2 regions of the Paenibacillus sp. PvP094 genome follow, and region 2 is predicted to be linked to the other one. Evidence: riboswitches for the same ligand, from Rfam matches in the RefSeq annotation. Region 2 holds a riboswitch; the other holds the start of a gene.
The links. A riboswitch is a leader RNA that binds a small molecule or an ion and turns the genes downstream of it on or off. The one in region 2 is predicted to bind FMN.

Region 1 (10,140 bases), 1.2 Mb from region 2:
GGAAGGTACATGGAATATTGATCCTGAGTCCAATAATTGGGTGCTTTTGCGGTGTGTTTATCGGTCTGCTTGCCGCGGCACTGACCGAGGTATTAAATGTGCTGCCAGTACTTGCTAAACGTCTGGGCATGAAATCGTATCTGTTTGGACTGCTGCTGGCCATGATTTTGGGAAAAATGACAGGTTCCTTGTTTGACTTTTTTGTATATCAGCGTTAGGTCAAGGAATCGAAGGAGGAAAGAAAATGGATGTGAGATCTGACAGTGCTGGACATGGTTCAGGTGAGGGAGTACCCGAAGAGCTGATGCACAAGACGCCTTATGAAATTCAAAAGGAAGAGGAGCGCAGGGCGTACGAAAAAAAGAAGCAGGATGAGATGTCCGATAGTGTTGAAGAATCGGTACAGTACTGGCAGGATAGGGATGATATCTCCGCTCGCATGAGTGAGAACAAGTATACATTGAAGCAGGTTTTGGGTCTCGGGGAGTCCTTTGATGTCAATATGAGAGAGATGGTCCTGGGAGGCAAAAATGTTGGATTATTGATGCTGACGGGATTTGCAAAAGACGAAATTTTGCTGGAAGTCTTGAAAAGGCTGACATACCTTACTCCTGATCAAATATCAGGCCATGCGCTTAAGTCGTATTTCGATTGCTACATTCCACATATCCAGGTAGAGAAAGTCGATAAAATGAGTGCTGTCATCAACAAGGTTCTTACGGGTATGAGTGCTTTGTTTGTTGAAGGGGACCGCTCTGTATTAGTGATGGATACCCGGAGTTATCCGGTTCGCTCACCCGAAGAACCTTCTCTCGAACGAGTTGTCCGGGGGTCAAGGGACGGCTTTACCGAAACACTTCTGACCAACGTGACTTTGGTGAGACGCAGGATTCGCGACCCTGGATTGAAGTTCGAGATCATGCAAGTGGGCCGGAGAACTCAAACCGATGTTTGCGTGGTGTACATCGATGATATCGTCGATAAAGTGCAGGTGGATTCGGTCCGCGAAAAAATCAAACGGGTAGATATCGACGGTATACCGGCAGCAGATAAACAGCTGGAGGAAGCGATTATCAATAAGGGATGGAACCCTTTCCCTCTGGTGCGCTACTCGGAACGGCCCGATGTTACGGCATCTCATCTGCTTGAGGGCAGGGTCGTCATTTTCGTCGATACATCGCCAAGTGTGATGATTTTGCCTACAACCTTCTTCGATCTGTGTGAACATGCAGAAGAGAACAGACAGACTGCTTTTATGGGGACTTACTTGCGTTGGGTCCGCTTTGCTGGCATATTAATCTCATTGTTTTTGCTGCCGCTCTGGATGCTGATGGTGATCGATCCTGCGCTCAAACCGGCGGGACTGGATTTTATTGGTCCTCAAGAGAATGTGAAGCTGCCCATCATTTTGCAGTTCCTGTTAATTGAGCTTGGGGTCGATTTGTTGCGAATGGCAGCGGTTCATACCCCGACACCTCTTGCATCGGCAATGGGCTTGATTGCAGCCATATTGGTCGGGGATATCGCTGTAAAAACGGGATATTTTGTCAATGAGGTCGTTCTGTACATGGCTATTGCTGCCATCGGTATGTTTGCGACACCAAGCTATGAGCTTGGGCTTGCGAATCGGCTGGTAAGGCTGTTTCTGCTGATCGCTGTTGCCATTTTTAAGGTGCCGGGGTTTGTGGTAGGTACAACACTGCTTGTTATAGCGCTGACTATACACCGGTCCTATAATTCCTCTTACTTATGGCCGTTTATACCTTTTAATGCAAAGGCTCTGGGGAACTTCCTGTTCCGTATGCCTTTGCTTGAAAGTAAGAAACGTCCATCATTCAACAAAACAAGAGATAACACCAAAATGTCCGACGATCCGGACGGTGAAAAGCGAAAAAGTAAAAAACACAAATGATCTGCCTAAAAATCCATTCTTCTCGCTGACGAATTTGATATACTGGTGTAAAATCATTGGAATAGAAGAAGCTGTTCCAGTATATAAAAAAGTGAGGAATGCTGATTATGTATTTACATGGTACAAGTAAAATAAATGCTCATGGCCATCTGGAAATTGGCGGAGTAGATGCAACGGACTTGAAAGAACAATTTGGAACACCACTGTATGTTGTGGACGAGCAATTGGTTCGCGATCGCTGCAGAGAATACATGGATGCATTCCGTGCTTCTGGACTTGGTTTCCAAGTTGCATATGCAAGCAAAGCGTTTTGCGTTATGGCGATGTGTGCTCTTGCTGCGGAAGAAGGGCTCTCACTGGATGTGGTTTCGGACGGTGAACTGTTTACAGCACTGCAAGCAGGATTCCCTGCTGAACGCATTCATTTCCACGGCAATAACAAAACATTGGAAGAGATCGAAATGGCACTTGATGCCGAGATCGGCTGCTTCGTTGTGGACAATTTCAATGAATTGCACTTGCTGCAGGCTGTAGCTGCGGAGAAAAATCGTCAAGTGAACATTCTGCTTCGTGTGACGCCTGGTGTTGAGGCGCATACGCATGAATATATTTCCACAGGTCAAACGGATTCGAAATTTGGATTCGATATCGGTAACGGAACGGCATTTGAAGCGATTGAGCTCGCTTCCAAACAGTCCAACTTGGTATTGCTGGGTGTGCACTCCCACATCGGTTCTCAGATTTTTGAGGTGGAAGGTTTCCAAATGGCGATTCAGCGTGTAGCTGAATTCGCTGCGAGTGTATATGAGCGTATTAACGTAGCGTTCAAAGTGGTTAACCTGGGCGGTGGATTCGGTATCCGCTATACAGAAGGGGATACTCCGCTTGAAGTGGCTCAGTATGTAAAAGCCATCACGGATGCTGTTAAAAATCACTTTGCCCAAATTGGATATGACGTTCCTGAAATCTGGGTAGAACCAGGCCGCAGTATTGTTGGTGAAGCAGGTACGACACTGTACACCGTTGGTACGAGCAAAGATATCCCTGGTGTGCGCAAATATGTTGCAGTTGATGGCGGGATGACGGACAACCCGCGTCCAGCACTGTATGAATCCAAATATGAAGCTGTACTCGCCAACCGCGCTAATGAGTCTGCTCAGGAGACCGTGTCGATTGCCGGCAAATGCTGCGAGAGCGGCGATATGTTGATCTGGGATCTGGACCTGCCTAAAGTTCAGAGCGGGGATCTGCTTGCCGTTGCCTGCACAGGTGCGTACAACTACTCCATGGCAAGCAACTATAACCGAATTCGCCGTCCGGCAGTCGTGTTTGTTAAAGACGGCCAAGGTGATGTTGTTGTACGTCGCGAAACGTACCAGGACATCATTCAGAATGACCTCGTGCCTGAGCGTATCGCTAAACAGCCTGTAACCCGTTAATGTTAAGAAATACGAAATAGTAAAAAAGACAAAAAGGAACATTCCTTTTTGTCTTTTTTTTTGCCTTTAGACCCAACATTTTCGAAAAAAATTGCGGTTTATTTTGCGGTTGGACTCATTTCGGTGTACACTAAGAAAAGTGCTATAAAGCTTGGCCCAGGGTCATGCAGGATGGCACCACTAACGATGGTCAATACGAAAGGAGTCATTTACATATGGCGAAACAAGCGAAAATCAAAATGGCAAACGGCGGAGAAGTTCTAATCGACCTGTTCGATCAAGAAGCTCCAAACACAGTGGCAAACTTTGAGAAACTGGCTAACTCCGGCTTCTACAACGGTCTTGTATTCCACCGCGTAATTCCAGGCTTTGTCGCACAAGGCGGATGCCCTAACGGAACGGGTGCAGGTGGCCCAGGATACACAATCAACTGTGAGATCAACCCGAACAAACATGAGCGCGGAACACTTGCAATGGCACATGCAGGCCGTAACACAGGTGGAAGCCAGTTCTACATCTGCTACCAGCCACAGCCGCATCTGGATGGACAACATACCGTATTTGGTAAAGTAACCAAAGGTATGGAGTTCGTAGATGCTTTTGAAGGTCGCGACAAAATGGAAACTGTTGAAGTCGTAGAAGTTTAATCGTTATCCTAATTGATAAAAATGGCCGTTTCGTTGATAAGACGAAGCGGTTTTTTTATATCCTTTTGCTTATTAAAAGTTAGTATGTGACAAAAAGGAACAAAAAACAATTGATTTTTCGGCGTTAAAGTGCTAACATCCAATTAATAACGAAAGCGATCCTTCAGGGCAGGGTGCAATTCCCTACCGGCGGTGATGCACCTGTGTGAGGATATTTATCCAGCACTGTTGCAAAGTCCGTGACCTGTCTGCCTGTGGCAGATGGCTGATCTGGTGCAATTCCAGAACCGACAGTATAGTCTGGATGGGAGAAGGAGAGGATGCAGCCCTAATTGGACTGCATTCCGCAGATGCGTTGCTGCACAGCATGAGACGAGGTTTTATTTCTGTGCAGGGAATGTCGGTTATCCGGCGGTTTCCATACATATGCCACATCATAGAAGCTCTTTACCTGTAATTGTGTTCTTTAGGTATGTGTTTGCTTTCACTTGCCTGAAATGGAATTATGGCGGAGTGCTGTTGGCAATCGTATCAACGACATCCTGCTGGTGACACATGTCTCTCATCATCCCTACCCGAACGATAGTTCGAGTGGGGATTTTTTATTTGGATATGGTATAACCGCCTCTCTGCTCGATGGGAGGCCTATAATCTAAGATTCTAACCGTGGGGTGACCGGACTTGGAAATGATCAATGATGAATTTTATATGGGGCTTGCGTTGGATATGGCAGAACGTGCACAAGGGCAAACGGGGATTAACCCTGTCGTCGGATGTGTTGTTGTAAAAGAAGGCCGGGTTGTAGGTCTGGGAAGTCATCTCAAGCGGGGTACGGGCCATGCGGAGGTACACGCATTGAATATGGCTGGCAGCGATGCTGAGGGCAGTACGGTCTATGTTACGTTGGAGCCTTGCAGCCATTATGGCAAGACGCCGCCATGCAGCGAACGTTTGATTCACGAGAAAGTGAAGCGTGTCGTGGTGTGTTGTGAGGATCCAAATCCGCAGGTATCCGGCAGAGGAATCAGTATGCTGCGTCAACAAGGCATTGAGGTTGAAGTTGGCGTTCTGCGTGAGCGCGGAAGACGTCTGAATGAAAAATTCATTAAGTACATTACCACCGGTTTGCCGTTTGTCACCTTAAAAACGGCATCCACGCTGGATGGTAAAATTGCAACCCGCAGTGGAGACAGCAAATGGATCTCCAACGAACCCGCACGGGAAATCGTACATGTACTTCGCCATCGTCATCAGGGCATCATGGTTGGTGTAGATACAGTTATTGCAGACAATCCGGAGCTGACCACCCGCCTCCAAGTGGAAGGGATCAGTCCTGTGCGAATTGTTGTCGATTCGAAGCTGCGTCTCCCGGTTGGAGCCAAGATGGTCAAGGATGGACTAGCACCGACATGGGTACTTACGACTGATGAGGCGAGCCCTGAGGCGGCCGAACGTCTGGAAGCCTACGGTGTAGAAATTATTCGCTGTGGTCCAGGACCACGTGTGGATTTGCTGAGTGCGCTTAGCAAGCTGGGAGAACGGGAAATCGGCTCCATCCTGCTTGAAGGCGGAGGCACATTGAATGGTGCCATGCTGGAAGCCAAATTGGTCGATCGGCTGTTGATGTTTATCGCTCCAAAGATTGTGGGCGGATACGACACACCGGGAAGCTTCCGATTTGAAGGGGTGGAGCGCATGAGTCAGGCCATTCAATTGAATCAGCTGGAAATTGAGCAAGTTGGAGATAATATCAGTATTGGCGGAATCCCTGTCTGGCCTGAATAACGGATCGAATGAGCAAGGCAAGATATAAGCATAAGGAGGCGGCAGCATGTTTACCGGTTTGGTGGAAGAGGTCGGTCAGATTCGGCGTATCGGTCGAAAAGGCGAAGCATTGGTCCTGAATATCGGAGCTTCCGCCATCATGGACGATCTGAAGATTGGTGACAGTGTATCTGTAAACGGAGTATGTCTTACGGCAACGACGCTGGAAAGCGGAGGATTTACCGCAGATGTCATGCCTGAAACCTACCGTCATACCAATCTGAGTCAGCTGCAATCAGGCAGTAAAGTGAACCTGGAACGGGCGATGCAGTCGGGTGGGCGTTTTGGTGGCCACATTGTACAAGGACACGTGGATGGTACGGGAGTCATTGGTGGGATCACACGTGATCAGAATGCGGTTGTTTTTGAGATCAAACCTGACGACCACGAACTGTTCAAATATTTGATTCCAAAGGGCTCGGTAACCCTCGATGGCATTAGTCTCACCGTGGTGAAGACAACAGAAGCCTCGTTTACCGTATCGATTATTCCCCATACCATTGGAGAAACGGTGCTTCAGGTGAAAAAACCGGGGGATACCATCAACATTGAATGTGACATTTTAGGGAAATATGTGGACCATCTGCTCCATTACGGCAAAGGGCATCCCGAAACGGGTGCTGGCAAACCGAAAAGCATCAGTGAAGAGTTTTTGGCCAACCATGGCTTTGCATAAGGAACATAACCATTACAAAGAGAGACTGGAGGGGAACTTATGTCAGATCAATCCATACTAGATCCCATAGAGGAAGCGATATACGATTTGATGCGCGGCAAACCCGTCATTGTTGTGGATGATGAGGATCGGGAGAATGAAGGGGACTTTATTGCGCTGGCAGAGAAGGCTACACCTGAAGTCATCAACTTCATGATTACCGAGGGCAGAGGCCTGGTCTGTGTTCCCATTACGCAGCAGCGTGCGGATGAGCTCAATCTGAAACCGATGGTTCAGCAAAATACGGACTTCCATGGAACGGCATTTACAGTTTCCGTGGATCACAAGGATACAACAACAGGCATATCTGCACATGAACGATCCATTACGGTGAAGGGTCTAATTGATCCGGAAGCCAAAAGCAGTGATTTTCGCAAGCCGGGGCATATGTTCCCGCTCATTGCCAAAGACGGAGGAGTGCTCCGCCGCGCCGGGCACACGGAAGCTGCTGTTGATCTGGCGATCATGTGCGGTTCCTATCCGGCTGGTGTGATCTGTGAGGTCATCAAGGAAGATGGCACGATGGCGAGACTGCCTGATCTGCAGGAGATTGCCCGCAAGCATGACCTGAAACTGATTAGTATTCAGGACATGATCCGTTACCGTAATGAAAAGGAACAGCTGGTTCAACGTGAAGTGGCTGTCCGCATGCCTACGGATTTTGGCGAGTTTCAAGCAGTGGCCTATACGAATGCAGTGGACAACAAAGAGCATGTAGCCTTGGTCAAAGGTGAAATCGACTCTTCCAAGCCCGTATTGGTTCGTGTTCACTCCGAATGTCTTACAGGCGACGTATTCCACTCCCATCGCTGTGACTGCGGACCGCAATTCGATGCAGCACTCAAACAGATTCATGATGAAGGCAATGGCGTTCTGCTCTATATGAGACAGGAAGGCCGGGGCATTGGACTGATTAACAAACTCAAAGCCTATAAGCTGCAGGAGGAAGGTCTGGACACTGTAGATGCCAACCTGAAACTGGGGTTTGCCGCTGATCTGCGTGATTATGGTATTGGTGCACAGATTCTGAAGGATCTCGGCGTTCGCCAAATTCGTCTGTTAACGAATAATCCCCGCAAAATCAAAGGCCTTGAAGGTTATGGTCTTGAAGTGGTGGAGCGTGTTCCCATCCAGATGGAAGAGAACGAGGATAATACGCTTTACCTGCATACCAAGCAGGCGAAGCTGGGGCATATGTTGAAGTTCGATGATATCGAACAGAACGAAGAGAAAAACTAATCTTTTTTCATGTAATTTATGGAAAAATAAATGCTCACAAATCGGTTAATTACATTACATTACATTATACATTAGAGGAGATGACTTAAATGCCGAACTTTTTTGAAGGACATTTGGTATCGGAAGGTTTAAAATATGGAGTGGTTGTAGGACGTTTTAATGAATTTATTACAAGTAAATTGCTCAGCGGAGCACTCGATGCGTTCAAACGTCACGGGGTGCAGGACAGTGAAGTCGACGTAGCCTGGGTTCCAGGAGCATTCGAAATCCCGCTGATTGCACAGAAAATGGCGGAGAGCGGCAAATATGACGCTGTCATTACACTGGGAACGGTTATTCGTGGCTCAACGACACATTATGATTATGTGTGCAACGAAATGGCAAAAGGAGTGGCAGCTATTAACCTCAAAACCGGCGTGCCAACGATCTTTGGTCTGGTTACAACGGAGAATATTGAACAAGCGATTGAACGTGCTGGTACGAAGGCTGGTAACAAAGGTTGGGATGCTGCCACGGCTGCAATCGAAATGGCGAACTTGACGAAACAGCTAAAATAGTGCTTATTTAATGTAGTGCCCTGCTCTGCGCAGACGAATTCGGGAGATCGGATTCGGCGGCTTAGCGGGGTTTTGTATTTTTCTGGCGGGAGGATTCGTCTAGTGACGGTAGTTACATATAAACTGGAAACTTTTGAAGGGCCTTTGGATCTGCTGCTTCATCTGATCGATAAGGCAGAAATTCATATCCAGGATATTCCCATCAGCGATATTACCGATCAATATATGGCGTATCTGCATTCGATGCAGGAATTGGAGCTGGATATTACGAGTGAGTTTTTGGTAATGGCAGCAACGCTTCTGTCCATCAAGAGCAAACTTTTACTGCCCAAACCACCGGTGATTGAGGACTTTGAGGATTATGATTATATGGAAGAAGAAGATTATGATCCACGTGCGGAGCTGATTGCACGTCTGATAGAATATCGCAAATACAAAGGAATAGCCCGTCATCTGCATGAGCGGGAATGGGAACGGAGCCTTATTTTCTCCAAAGAGCCTGAGGACCTGAGGCCGTATATGCCTGTGGAGACCCAATCAAATCCGGTAGAGGGTTTGCATACTTCGGATCTGATTGCCGCTTTTCAGAAGGCACTGCGCAAGGCAGAGAAGCGTACAACGGTTACACGAATTCAGCGCGATGAGATCTCGGTGAAGGATCGTATACGTGATGTCGTTGGAGCACTGGAGAGTATGGGACCGGGAGGAAGGCTGTTATTTTCCAAACTGCTGGATGATCAGATTTACCGGCATGAAATTGTTGTCACATTTTTGGCCGTACTGGAACTGATGAAGATGAAACAGATTGTCTGTTATCAGGAACGGATGTTTGAGGATATCGTTATGGAGTGGAGAGGGGAAGCAAGGAATCATGGATTTTCCGAAATTGAAGTCGATTATTGAGGGGCTGCTCTTTTTGTCCGGAGAGGAAGGTCTAAGCATCAAACAAATTGCTGAGATCGTGGATCAGCGGGTAGAACTGGTATCAGATGCCGTAGAGGAAATGATCGCTGACTTCATGAACCAGGGACGAGGCGTTCAAATTCTCAAAATTGCGGGAGTGGTCCAGTTGGGAACGCTGCCGGAGCATGCTGCGTATTTTGAAAAGCTGGCTTATTCTCCTGCACGGACCTCGTTATCTCAGGCTGCACTTGAAACACTCGCCATTGTGGCTTATCGTCAGCCCATTACACGGGTTGAGATCGAAGAGATTCGCGGTGTGAAATCCGAACGGGCCATCCATACACTGGTCAATAAGGATTTGATTCAAGAAGTAGGACGAGCTGAGGCGATTGGACGACCTATATTGTACGGAACAACCAAATCGTTTCTCGACTATTTTGGACTTGCTTCACTTAAAGATCTTCCGGAACCGGGCTTGTTTGAAGACTCCGAGAATCTGGAAGAAGAGACACAGCTGCTGTTCAACAAGCTGGATGGACAACAGGTGGACTTGGGAAGCACGGATCAGAATGATTTTGATCATGAAAATATGCATAACAATCATGAGGTTCATGACGAGGATCTGGACTCGTAAGAACGAATTGTTCATAGGAAACAGTAATAAACCGGTGCCTGATAAGGTGGCGGTTTTTTTGCGTGCCATGAACCCTTAGCAAACGTGGAGAATTTCAACTCTTGAATGGAATTTTCAGGTCAGCCGTGAATTATTTCCTATATAGAGTGTCATACTAGACTTGTAAAGAATTGAGGGCTTGGAGGTAAGGCCTGTGTGGATTTGGCTTGGAGGAATCGGCTTGTTCGCCGCACTGCTGCTTGCCGCTGTTCTCATCTCGAATGTTCATGT
Region 2 (10,140 bases):
TGTTCTATATTACCGATCACCTACAAAAATCTATCGTATTCTACACGTTGTCGCGTTGCTATACTAAATTTATTTTTGATCACTGTACTATTTTGTGCTTTCTAGGCGAATAATATCATGAACTGATGGATTGGTCGCATAATGAAAATCGATTTAAAACAAAACTGCGTATAATTTATATTATGCGCAGTTTTTTGAGTGCTTTTACAAAGGCATAAACCACTTTAACTCGTTGTTATAAGCACTTTCGTAAATAAAGGGTTTTTTCGTCTTTTTCTGCTGTCACTTCGCGCCATAATTCGTCTGAGGGCTACGTCTCCATCCCCCTGCTCTCGTCTATAGTTAACTTCTTTTTGTTTAGATATAGAAAAAAGCCGCTACATTTAGCGGCTCCTTTCAATACAATTTATTCTTGTGTCAGACAGGTGTCTCTCGACAAATGATTTGGCTATACGATTTATATCATCTTTACTCCCAGCTTAAATCTTGCCCATTGGTTTCAATCACCTTTTTATACCAGTAGAAACTGTTTTTGTTATTTGTCAACAACCCTTGCTTTAACACCGATTGGTTCTGTAAATACGACGAAATGGATTCAACAAAAATGAGCCGTGCTTAAGTAACGGCTCTTTTACTTTACTTCTGCCCGATCCTTTAAGAAAATACAATCCGATCCGCATCAGACATCCGATACTGTGTTAATAAATATTCCTTACTTTCCATCGCTTTGCTTCGAATGTCGTCCAGGTTCACATGCAGCAGCTTACCATTTTGCTTCACAAGTTTTCCTGCAACAAAGACCGTGTCCACATTGGATGGATTGGCGAATTGCACAACAGCACCGATTGGATCGTGAACGGGGAACAAATTCAGATCGGTTGTACGAATCATAATTAAATCCGCTTCTTTTCCCGGTGTGACTGAGCCTGTTTTTCGCTCCAGCCCTAAAGCCTGTGCACCAGCCGAAGTTGCAAACCGCAGTACCTGACTCGCTTGCAAACTCAGCTCTCCCGGCATTTCACCTTGCGCCAGCAATAACTCGTTCGTTCTGGAACGCTCAGCTTGCAACGCAAATTTCATCTGTGAAAACATGTCTCCACCTGTCGAAGTCACCACATCCACTCCAAGCGTTGGCGTGCCACCATGTTCCAGAAAATATCCTGTAGCAGGATAACCATGTCCCATCATCATCTCTACTTCAGGCGTAACTGACAAAGATGCTCCAGTGTCTGCCAGCATTTTGAATTCATCCATGCCCATCGTATTGCCGTGAACGACATTAATTCGCGGGGTAAGCAGCCCTGCCTCGTACATTCGGTTAATGGAACGATCTGCAGATCCCCAGCTGCCAAACCCGACATGCATCGAACAAATTGCGTCCAGTTCTTCTGCGAGCTGAATGTCCTGCACCGTTGTATCCCAGTGGCTAAACTCTGGGCCGCGAATAGCAAGTCCATACGTGACCAATTGGTCACTAGAGGAGAAATAACGCTCCTTCACCCCTCTGATATTCTCCGGGTATGAAAGGGTACTTTCTCGATTCCAATAGTCGGTTTCCCCTGGAACACCGTGAGCAAAGACAGCCCGGATCCCTGCATCCTGCAGCCCACGAATAAGTCCATCGGTATGATCAGGTGAATATGGCATACTCCAATCAAGTACCGTCGTCACACCCGCGTTAAGCGCTTCCAAAGAACCCAGAAGATTGGCAATGTAGCTGTCCTGTGGTCGAAGCTTGCTTCCCATGGCACCATAGTACAGATTTTACAGATACACGGGCAGCGACCAGTTCGTTCCAGCCGTTTTCACAAGAGATTCCCACATATGCCGGTGTGTATCCACGAGTCCAGGCATGACAATCATGTCTGATGCGTTGATCACCTCAACATCTGCATCTGACACCTCGATATTCGGTTGCACGGCTGCAATCAACGAATCCTGAATAAGTACATCTGCCCTATTAAACTGACCAATACGAGCATCCATCGATAATACACAACCGTTTTTCAATAGATAACCTGTCCCCATGAGACACCTCTCCAATCGTAATGGTTTGTAAAATGATCTGATCCGCATTGCTTGTCCTTACATATAATTTATGACTATATTTTCGCTAGTATATATATATTATATATCAGGTGTTAATATTTATCAAATCTGGACACCAAACTCCTATCTATAGTGATAACTAGTCTTACATCGTTAAACTTCATTCTTATCTCCGTTGGATTCCAGCTTACGTTTCGCTCGAAAACGTCTCACCTTCATTAGATTACCGCACATTTTATCATCGCAATATTTCTGTGTCCTACTGCGAGTATCGTCATAGAAGATCCAGCGGCAGTCCGGGTTGTCACAGCATCGAATTCTCTTTCCATCGCCCTCCACCAGTGTAGTTGCAAAGTCAGCAGCGACTTCTGCCATCACCTGAAACCAATGCGCATGGATGGGAACCAGCTTAACATCCAGTCTTTGATCCTCTGAAATTAGTTGTCTGATTACCCCACCACACCGCATAGAGTCATTTAACCATGCTTGATCCTTCTCCGTTAGGGGCGTTCCCGCTGACAAACGGATAGCCAGAAACTGTAACTCATCTCTAAAGCTTCTCATGGCGGATTCCTCTTCAGTCGATGCCGGAACTTGTGCTTCTAATTGCCAACGATTCAAGAAATCCTGCTGCCAGCCTGCTTTTCCCAGTCTGTCTTCAGATCGATCCCCGCCACGCCAATCATGATAGTCGCTATTTACAAAATCTGTCCATAATCTATCCATCTATACCTCCGGCATTGTAACTATCTAATTTTAAAAAAGATGGTTACTTTCTTTTGAATTGTGTTATATTAATTGTAACCATTTCAAACCATATTAGCTAGTTACAAGCATGAAGACGCAAGTCATGAGATGAGTTCCACAAGAGAGGAATGAACTTAAAGATGACGTCTGTTACAACTGCATTAGATGTGTTGGTTATTCAAAAAGAAGACACCTGGGATCAATGTAACTGGATCGTCCCATTGTCAAAGGCGATTGAAGGGCTGACCGCAGAGCAAGCAGGTTGGATCCCTCCTTCAGGAGGACTAAGCATATGGCAGCTGGTCAATCATATGTATTATTACAACGAGCGGATCTTAGAGCGTCTTCAAGGTCATGCTCCATCTGTACCCGCAGCCGAATCGAATGAAGCTACGTTTGGCAAACCGGGTGACCCCTTGGACCAAATTGGCTGGAGCCAACTAGTGGAGCGAACCACTAAGCTGGCAGAGCAGTTGCACGATAACCTGGTTACGTTACAGGTTTCCAGACTTGAAGAAGCCTATTTGGATTCCGAACAAAATTGGGCTCAAACGCTTGCCCGCTGGGTTCTTCACGACGCTTATCACGCGGGTCAGATTGTACTTCTTCGCAGGCAGCAAGGAAGCTGGAACATCATTTTCTAAAAAAATGCTTGAACTGCTAGCGCTTACAGGAATAAGATGAACTTATTAATGTTACAACTTGTACTATAACCTATAAATTGAATAGGATCTTCGGGGTAGGGTGCAATTCCCGACCGGCGGTGATGTTCCAATTGGAACCAGCCCGCGACTCGCTGTTGACTGCTTAGGACAACAGCGACTGACTTGGTGTGACTCCAAGGCCGACGGTACAGTCCGGATGAGAGAAGATCAACACATGACATACCGCCTATGGGAAGGTTTCTTTCCTGACGATATGTTCATGGATGAGCCCCCGTTTATTTGGTGTATGCCAAAACGGGGGCTTTTGTCGATTTTGCCAACTGAAGATTCCGTGTTCTGACGAAGGAGTCCTGAATATGGAAAAGACACAGCATGCATCAACCGTTTATCGCAAGGAACGAAGCAATACCGGATTTTGGCTCGTTGTTCTCGGTGCAGCCCTATGGGGCGTAGATCCATTGTTCCGCATCATTTTGCTGCAAACGATGACCTCTACTCAAATTGTACTGGTGGAACATATTATCGTGAGCTTAGTCGCTATACCTGTCTTATGGAAATTCCGCGCCGACCTGAAAAACCTTCGAGCCCGTCACTGGATCGCCGTTATCTTTATCTCATGGGGCGGCTCTGCACTGGCAACGGTATTATTCACGCTCGCACTGACACACAATGATCCGAATACCGTTTTGTTGCTGCAAAAAATGCAGCCCATCTTCGCGATTGTTTTAGCTAAGTTCTTACTGAAGGAAACACTGCCCCGCCGCTTCGGCTGGTTATTCGTTGTTGCTCTTATCGGAACTTATCTGCTTACATTTGGGTTTACGCTTCCGCTTGGAAACTGGAACAATTGGATTCATGCGGGCAGCCTGTTGTCACTTGGCGCTGCTGCCTTATGGGGCGGTTCTACGGTGATGGGCCGACTGATGCTGGGGCAAACCCGTTATGAGACGGTCACCTCCCTTCGTTTCGTCGTAGCTCTGCCCTTGCTGATCTTCATGACCTGGAACGAAGGTGCAGCGTGGACCTTGCCATCCGGTGCAGGAGAACAGGCAGCTGTTGCGCTCAACATTCTGGGGCAGGCGCTACTGCCAGGTTTACTGAGTCTATTGTTATACTATAAAGGTCTCTCGACCACCAAAGCTTCCGTAGCCACACTGGCTGAGCTGAGCTTCCCAATGGCGGGTGTGCTTGTGAACTGGATTGCATTCCGAACGCTCATCACATGGGAACAGCTGCTTGGATTCATTCTCATCTGGATTGCTTTGTTCGCTATATCCAAACAGCAGGAACGATCTACCACAGCTGCTGACGCAGCTCCTAAGCTTCGGACAGAGTAAGAAAGATCTTATTTATATCTTAAAGGCATTGCACATCCTTCTGGATCGGCAGTGCCTTTTGTCTTTTTATAATTCCAGTGGTACGATGACATATGGACAGGTATTTATACTATTTCATATTTTCGGAGAGGAACGATCGTCATGTCTTCATTTTCATATACGTCCTATGATGCCATAGGTCTGGCTGAACTGGTTCGCTCACGGGAAGTTTCCCCCGTTGAATTGCTGGAAGCGGCTTACGCTCGCCTAGAAGAAGTTAATCCGCTGCTTAATGCGGTCATTCGTACATATGAAACACGCGCACGCGAGGAAGCCGGCTATGTTCGTCCTGGGGAACAGCCTTTTGCAGGCGTTCCATTGCTCCTCAAAGACATCTCGCAATCGCTGGAGGGGGAAATTCTGACTTCCGGCTCCCGCCTTCTCAAGGATCATCGAGCTTTGCGCAATTCTAACTTTGTATCCAGACTTCGGGATGCAGGCTTCGTTATTATCGGACATACGAACACACCGGAATTTGGCCTCAAAAATATTACCGAGCCACGTCTTCATGGTCCGAGTCGCAATCCATGGAATACGAATCATTCACCCGGGGGTTCAAGCGGCGGTGCAGCTGCAGCTGTTGCTTCGGGTATCGTACCCATGGCCGGAGCCAGTGATGGTGGGGGATCGATCCGGATCCCCGCCTCCTTCAGTGGACTATTCGGACTAAAACCTACTCGGGGACGGACTCCTGTTGGACCAGGTGTAGGCCGTCAATGGCAAGGTGCATCCATCGACTTCGCGCTGTCCCGGACTGTGCGAGACAGTGCCGCCTTACTGGATACCCTGCAGGTCATTCAGCCTGAAGCCGCGTTTCATGCCCCGCTCTTTCCGGGCAGTTACTTGGCCGATATGAACTATCCGCACCAACGCAAACTAAAGATCGCTTATACCACGGACTCACCAGTAGGCACCCCTGTTAGTGATGATGCGAAGGAAGCAGTGTACAAGCTGGTTCGGTGGCTGGAGGAACAAGGTCATCACGTGGAGGAAAAATTGAGTCCGGTGAACGGTGTTCGGTTGATGGAGAATTATTATATGATGAACAGCGGTGAAATGGCGGCGATGATCGCCTCCATGGAGCATGCTATGGGCCGATCTTTGACTTCGGGCGATATGGAGATTGAATCCTGGGTGCTGGCTGAGGCAGGCAAAAAGGTATCGGCTGCAGAATTCGTTCACAGTCTTGCCGAATGGGACGTGGCTGCCGCACAGATGTCTACGCTCTTCGAACGATACGACTTCTATATCACACCCGTTAATGCCTTTCCTGCACCAAAGGTTGGAGAGCTAACTCCTCATGAGGAGCAAATTCAGCATCTGATGCAGATTAGCGAATTGGATAAGGTGCATCAGCAGCAATTGATTTATGAAATGTTTGAACCAAGTCTCACCTACACTCCCTTCACCCAACTCGCCAACCTGACAGGCCAGCCTGCAATGAGTGTTCCGCTGCACCTCACAGCTGATGGCTTGCCGATGGGCGTGCAAGTTATGGCAACCAAAGGGCGTGAAGACTGGCTGCTCCATCTGGCTGGCCAGTTGGAAGCATCCGGACTGTGGATCGGAATGAATGGAAACCCTCTTTTCCCTGCCTAAGTTAAAGAAAAAGGACAACGATCTAACTCCGTGACCACTTGAGTATATCAAGAGTCACGGAGTTAGTTGTGTGTTCGCTTTTATGGTAACAATAACATTGCGTTATGGATGTGTGTTCAATTTTCAGTTCCGAATTACGCACACCTATTCAGGGTATCCATTTTAGTATCCAATTGGTTTACATAATATATATTACGTAACAAAATGAGAATTTCTTAAATTTCAATGTCACATCCGTCAAAAGGTACATCTCGTTCAATGAGCTTAACGGCATTATCGATTGCGTTTAGTTGTTCCTCTGAAAGTAGATTTTCATCTCCATCCCAATCACCTAACCACCAGAAGAACGAGCTAATATTGCGGTATTCCATAAACATAGGAATAGTCTTGATCCATCGTTAGCGAGAGCATGTATATGCTGTGTAAGTACCAAGCCTCTTGGATGAGGGTTCTCGATATCATATTTCCCTGTGCACCAAGCCTTAACCGAAACATGTAAATCTACTAATCAGAACATTATTTATAGTGGTTATTACCGCGCACTAGCAAGTTATTATTAGATTACTCTACTGCCCCGGTGGCGGCGATCCGAAGATCAACTTCGACATCAAACTGGGCACGGGATAGCTCTTTTCCCCAATTGTCCTGCACTTCCTTGTACAACGGGTACTGATATGCCCGTGCATAGAACCCGAAACCGACAGGGTCTATTTCATGCTGCTGGAATTTTTCAATGAGCTTCTCAATCGCTACTTTCATTCCCTCGCTCAATTTTTTTTCCATGCCATCGAAATCATCCCGGAGTTCAAATTCAAGAAACTTTTCCGTGATGGCAATAATTGATTTTACTTTTACCTTGTATCGGAATTTCCCGTTCTCATAAGAAGATTTAATCTTTACTGAGGTGCCTCCTAGAGTAAAACTTACTTTATCTATGTTATACGGAACCGTTTGTTGTAGTTTATCCACTGGAAAAGTGAGACTGATTCCGGGTACCGCCTCCTTTTTCAAAATTTGAAGGAGCGACGTTTCCTGATAGGTTAGGGACGTTCGGTACTGGCCTTTCCGGGAAAGGAGAGTCGTTCCTTTAAGTAGGATCTTGTTATTCTCAATCTTGATTTCCGAGATGGCAGGGGTCATCGCCCGGTCATACAATTGTCGATGCAGCTCTTGCGCAGTTGTTGAGACCGTAGTCGAAATTTTGCTTCCTGATTCGACAATCGCTTTTAAAAAGAGGAGTATTGGCGGCTGATCCTTCGATTGGAAGTTAAAAATATCCGAAACTGGACCATCAACTGCGATGATCTTGTCGGTAATTGTATTTCGCGGATCACGGAAAGTAACATCCAATACTTTAAACCAATCCTTGTATTTAAGTAGTTCTTTCCCTACAATAATAACCTGAAAATTCCGTCCTCCTACCGAACCTGGAAATTGAGCATCCTGCTGATTCTTGGACGATCTTAATCCCTCAGCTAACCCTTCCGCTTCGCGGCTTTTCTTTTGAATGTCTTTGCTGAATACAGGCGCGGAGACATAATAATGGAGCTTTTGGTCTTCGACATCCAAGCCCAATGCCAATGGAACGGTAGCATCTTCCAAATTGGTTTTGCCACTTCCGCACCCTGTGATTGAACACAGCCATATGCAAAGTACAATAGAAATACCGGTTTTTTTAATCCATTTCATGTTCGTTTCCCTCCCTTCCATTTGTTGAAAATAACGACGTACAAAAGAATGGCTGCAGGCAATACGAATTCCATCACAAATCCGATAAGATTGAGTGAATTGTTGATTTGTGCAGCTGCCATAAAACTCGGGCGATAGATGAAAAAACTGACCTGTATGACAATACACCATATAGCAAGGTGAATATTGTCCTTACCTTTTCCCAGCAACGAGGCAGAGCATCTGGAAACAATGTGCATGGAGGGAATCCAAATACATGAGAAGATAAACAAATAAAATGCAATAAACAACACTTCGACCCGTTCGATAAATTGAAATTCAATAGACTTCAAAATACTGATCACCGGATCATTGTATTCTCCGATCTCATCAGGACTAAAATAAACAAAGCAAATAATGGTGATCCCCAAATATGCCAGGCAAGTAAGGGAATTGGAGATTACCATAGCCGTCATAGCCTTTTCCTTTTTCACTAAATGAGGGTACAGAAACAAAACTAGTACAATGCCAAGCAAGGGATAGATCATGATTTTTATGGAAGTAAATATGGGAAGCCAACCCTCTTTAAATAGTGGAAGCAAATAAAGCCAATGAGCACGATTCAGCGTTGAAACATAAACCAGGGGAATCCACATGGAGAGCATCGAAACAATTTCGGTGTACCGCCCGATCACCTGAAACCCATGCTGCGCAATCTGATAGGTGGGAATCAGAAGCAGAAAGGCCAGAATATAAATTAACGTCGTCGGCAGCAACCAGAGTTTAATGACCAGCGTAGCAACCGCGTAACCGTCATATGCGAGCAGCAAAAAATAAATCATAAATAGAAAAGTAACCAGTTTTGCCGCCCATCGGCCCATATAACGCTGAACTAATTCAAGTATTGTACTGTCCGGATTATGTTTCATTAATTTCACCATTGCCATAGAGGCTAACATCGCGAGCCCCCATCCTAAAAAGACCGTCATCCAACCATCCGTTCCAGCATGTCTTGCAAGCTCTTTTGGAAGAGCCAGGAAGGCAACACTGATCTGGAAAGTAGAAATGATAAGGATGAATTGCAGCGTCGTTATCGGGCGATATGTCTTCATGTATTACTTCTTCTCCTTCCATTCCCTGCTATTTCCTTGTCGTCTTGTCTGGCGTGACCGCGTACTGATCGGGCGCGTGTTCATCATCCATAACGGCAACCGGAGTAAGGTATCCTTCCAATCTACAGGTCTGAATGGAGCAATAGGCGTACTATACGAAGTGTTAAGCGAGTTTATCGTTATTAATCTGCCAATTATGGTCATCATGCCGACTACCAGTCCAATGAACCCGAACCAGGTGGCGAAAACCATCATCATAAAACGCATTAATCGTACAGCAGCAACCATATCCTGATTCGGAATAATAAATGAGGAGATCGCCGTAAACGCAACAACGATAACCATGACATTGCTGATCAAACCAGCCTGTACAACCGCTTGACCAATGACAATACCCCCGACAATGCCCACCGTCTGACCAATTGGAGCCGGAAGTCGAACCCCTGCTTCCCTTAGCATTTCAAGAGTCAGTTCCATGATGATCGCTTCCACGAAAGGAGGAAACGGAACCTGACCCCTTGATTCACCAAGCGTTAACAACAGCTTCATGGGTATAATTTCATAATGAAATGAAATAACGGATATGAAAAAGCCCGGCAGAAAAATGGCGATAAAAAAAGCAAAAATTCGCAATGTTCTAAGAAATGAGGAGATGGACCATCGGGAACTGTAATCATCAACCGTTTGAAAAAAGGACATAAACGTAACTGGAGCTACCACTACACTCGGCGAACCATCAACGACAACGACACACCGACCTTGCAGTATTTGCGAGGCAGCAGTATCCGGTCTTTCTGTCGTGATGATCTGAGGAAGCAAAGCTAGCGGTTGGTCTTCAATAAACTCAACTAATTCGCCCGTGTTAATAATGGCGTCTACATCAATGGATTGAATGCGTTCTTCAAGAACTTTTACGACCTCAGG

Region 1: linked by a shared signal. The riboswitch ahead of ribD (bifunctional diaminohydroxyphosphoribosylaminopyrimidine deaminase/5-amino-6-(5-phosphoribosylamino)uracil reductase RibD) and the one ahead of ABIC22_RS24765 (DMT family transporter) in region 2 are both predicted to bind FMN.

What each region holds. Positions count from the first base shown of each region.
Region 1 covers NZ_JBEPOM010000001.1:4,263,427-4,273,566, forward strand. Annotated here, with positions in the region: gene ABIC22_RS19625 (stage V sporulation protein AB) at 1-218, shown strand, start outside; gene ABIC22_RS19630 (spore germination protein) at 305-1,912, shown strand; gene lysA (diaminopimelate decarboxylase) at 2,020-3,351, shown strand; gene ABIC22_RS19640 (peptidylprolyl isomerase) at 3,567-3,998, shown strand; FMN riboswitch at 4,154-4,318, shown strand; gene ribD (bifunctional diaminohydroxyphosphoribosylaminopyrimidine deaminase/5-amino-6-(5-phosphoribosylamino)uracil reductase RibD) at 4,680-5,783, shown strand; gene ribE (riboflavin synthase) at 5,830-6,498, shown strand; gene ABIC22_RS19655 (bifunctional 3,4-dihydroxy-2-butanone-4-phosphate synthase/GTP cyclohydrolase II) at 6,538-7,776, shown strand; gene ribH (6,7-dimethyl-8-ribityllumazine synthase) at 7,866-8,333, shown strand; gene ABIC22_RS19665 (segregation and condensation protein A) at 8,436-9,236, shown strand; gene scpB (SMC-Scp complex subunit ScpB) at 9,205-9,870, shown strand; gene ABIC22_RS19675 (DUF2953 domain-containing protein) at 10,064-10,140, shown strand, end outside.
Region 2 covers NZ_JBEPOM010000001.1:5,447,045-5,457,184, forward strand. Annotated here, with positions in the region: partial or broken gene ABIC22_RS24750 (amidohydrolase family protein) at 655-2,028, opposite strand; gene ABIC22_RS24755 (CGNR zinc finger domain-containing protein) at 2,203-2,775, opposite strand; gene ABIC22_RS24760 (DinB family protein) at 2,937-3,440, shown strand; FMN riboswitch at 3,523-3,673, shown strand; gene ABIC22_RS24765 (DMT family transporter) at 3,818-4,798, shown strand; gene ABIC22_RS24770 (amidase) at 4,940-6,436, shown strand; gene ABIC22_RS24775 (Ger(x)C family spore germination protein) at 6,998-8,125, opposite strand; gene ABIC22_RS24780 (GerAB/ArcD/ProY family transporter) at 8,122-9,216, opposite strand; gene ABIC22_RS24785 (spore germination protein) at 9,220-10,140, opposite strand, start outside.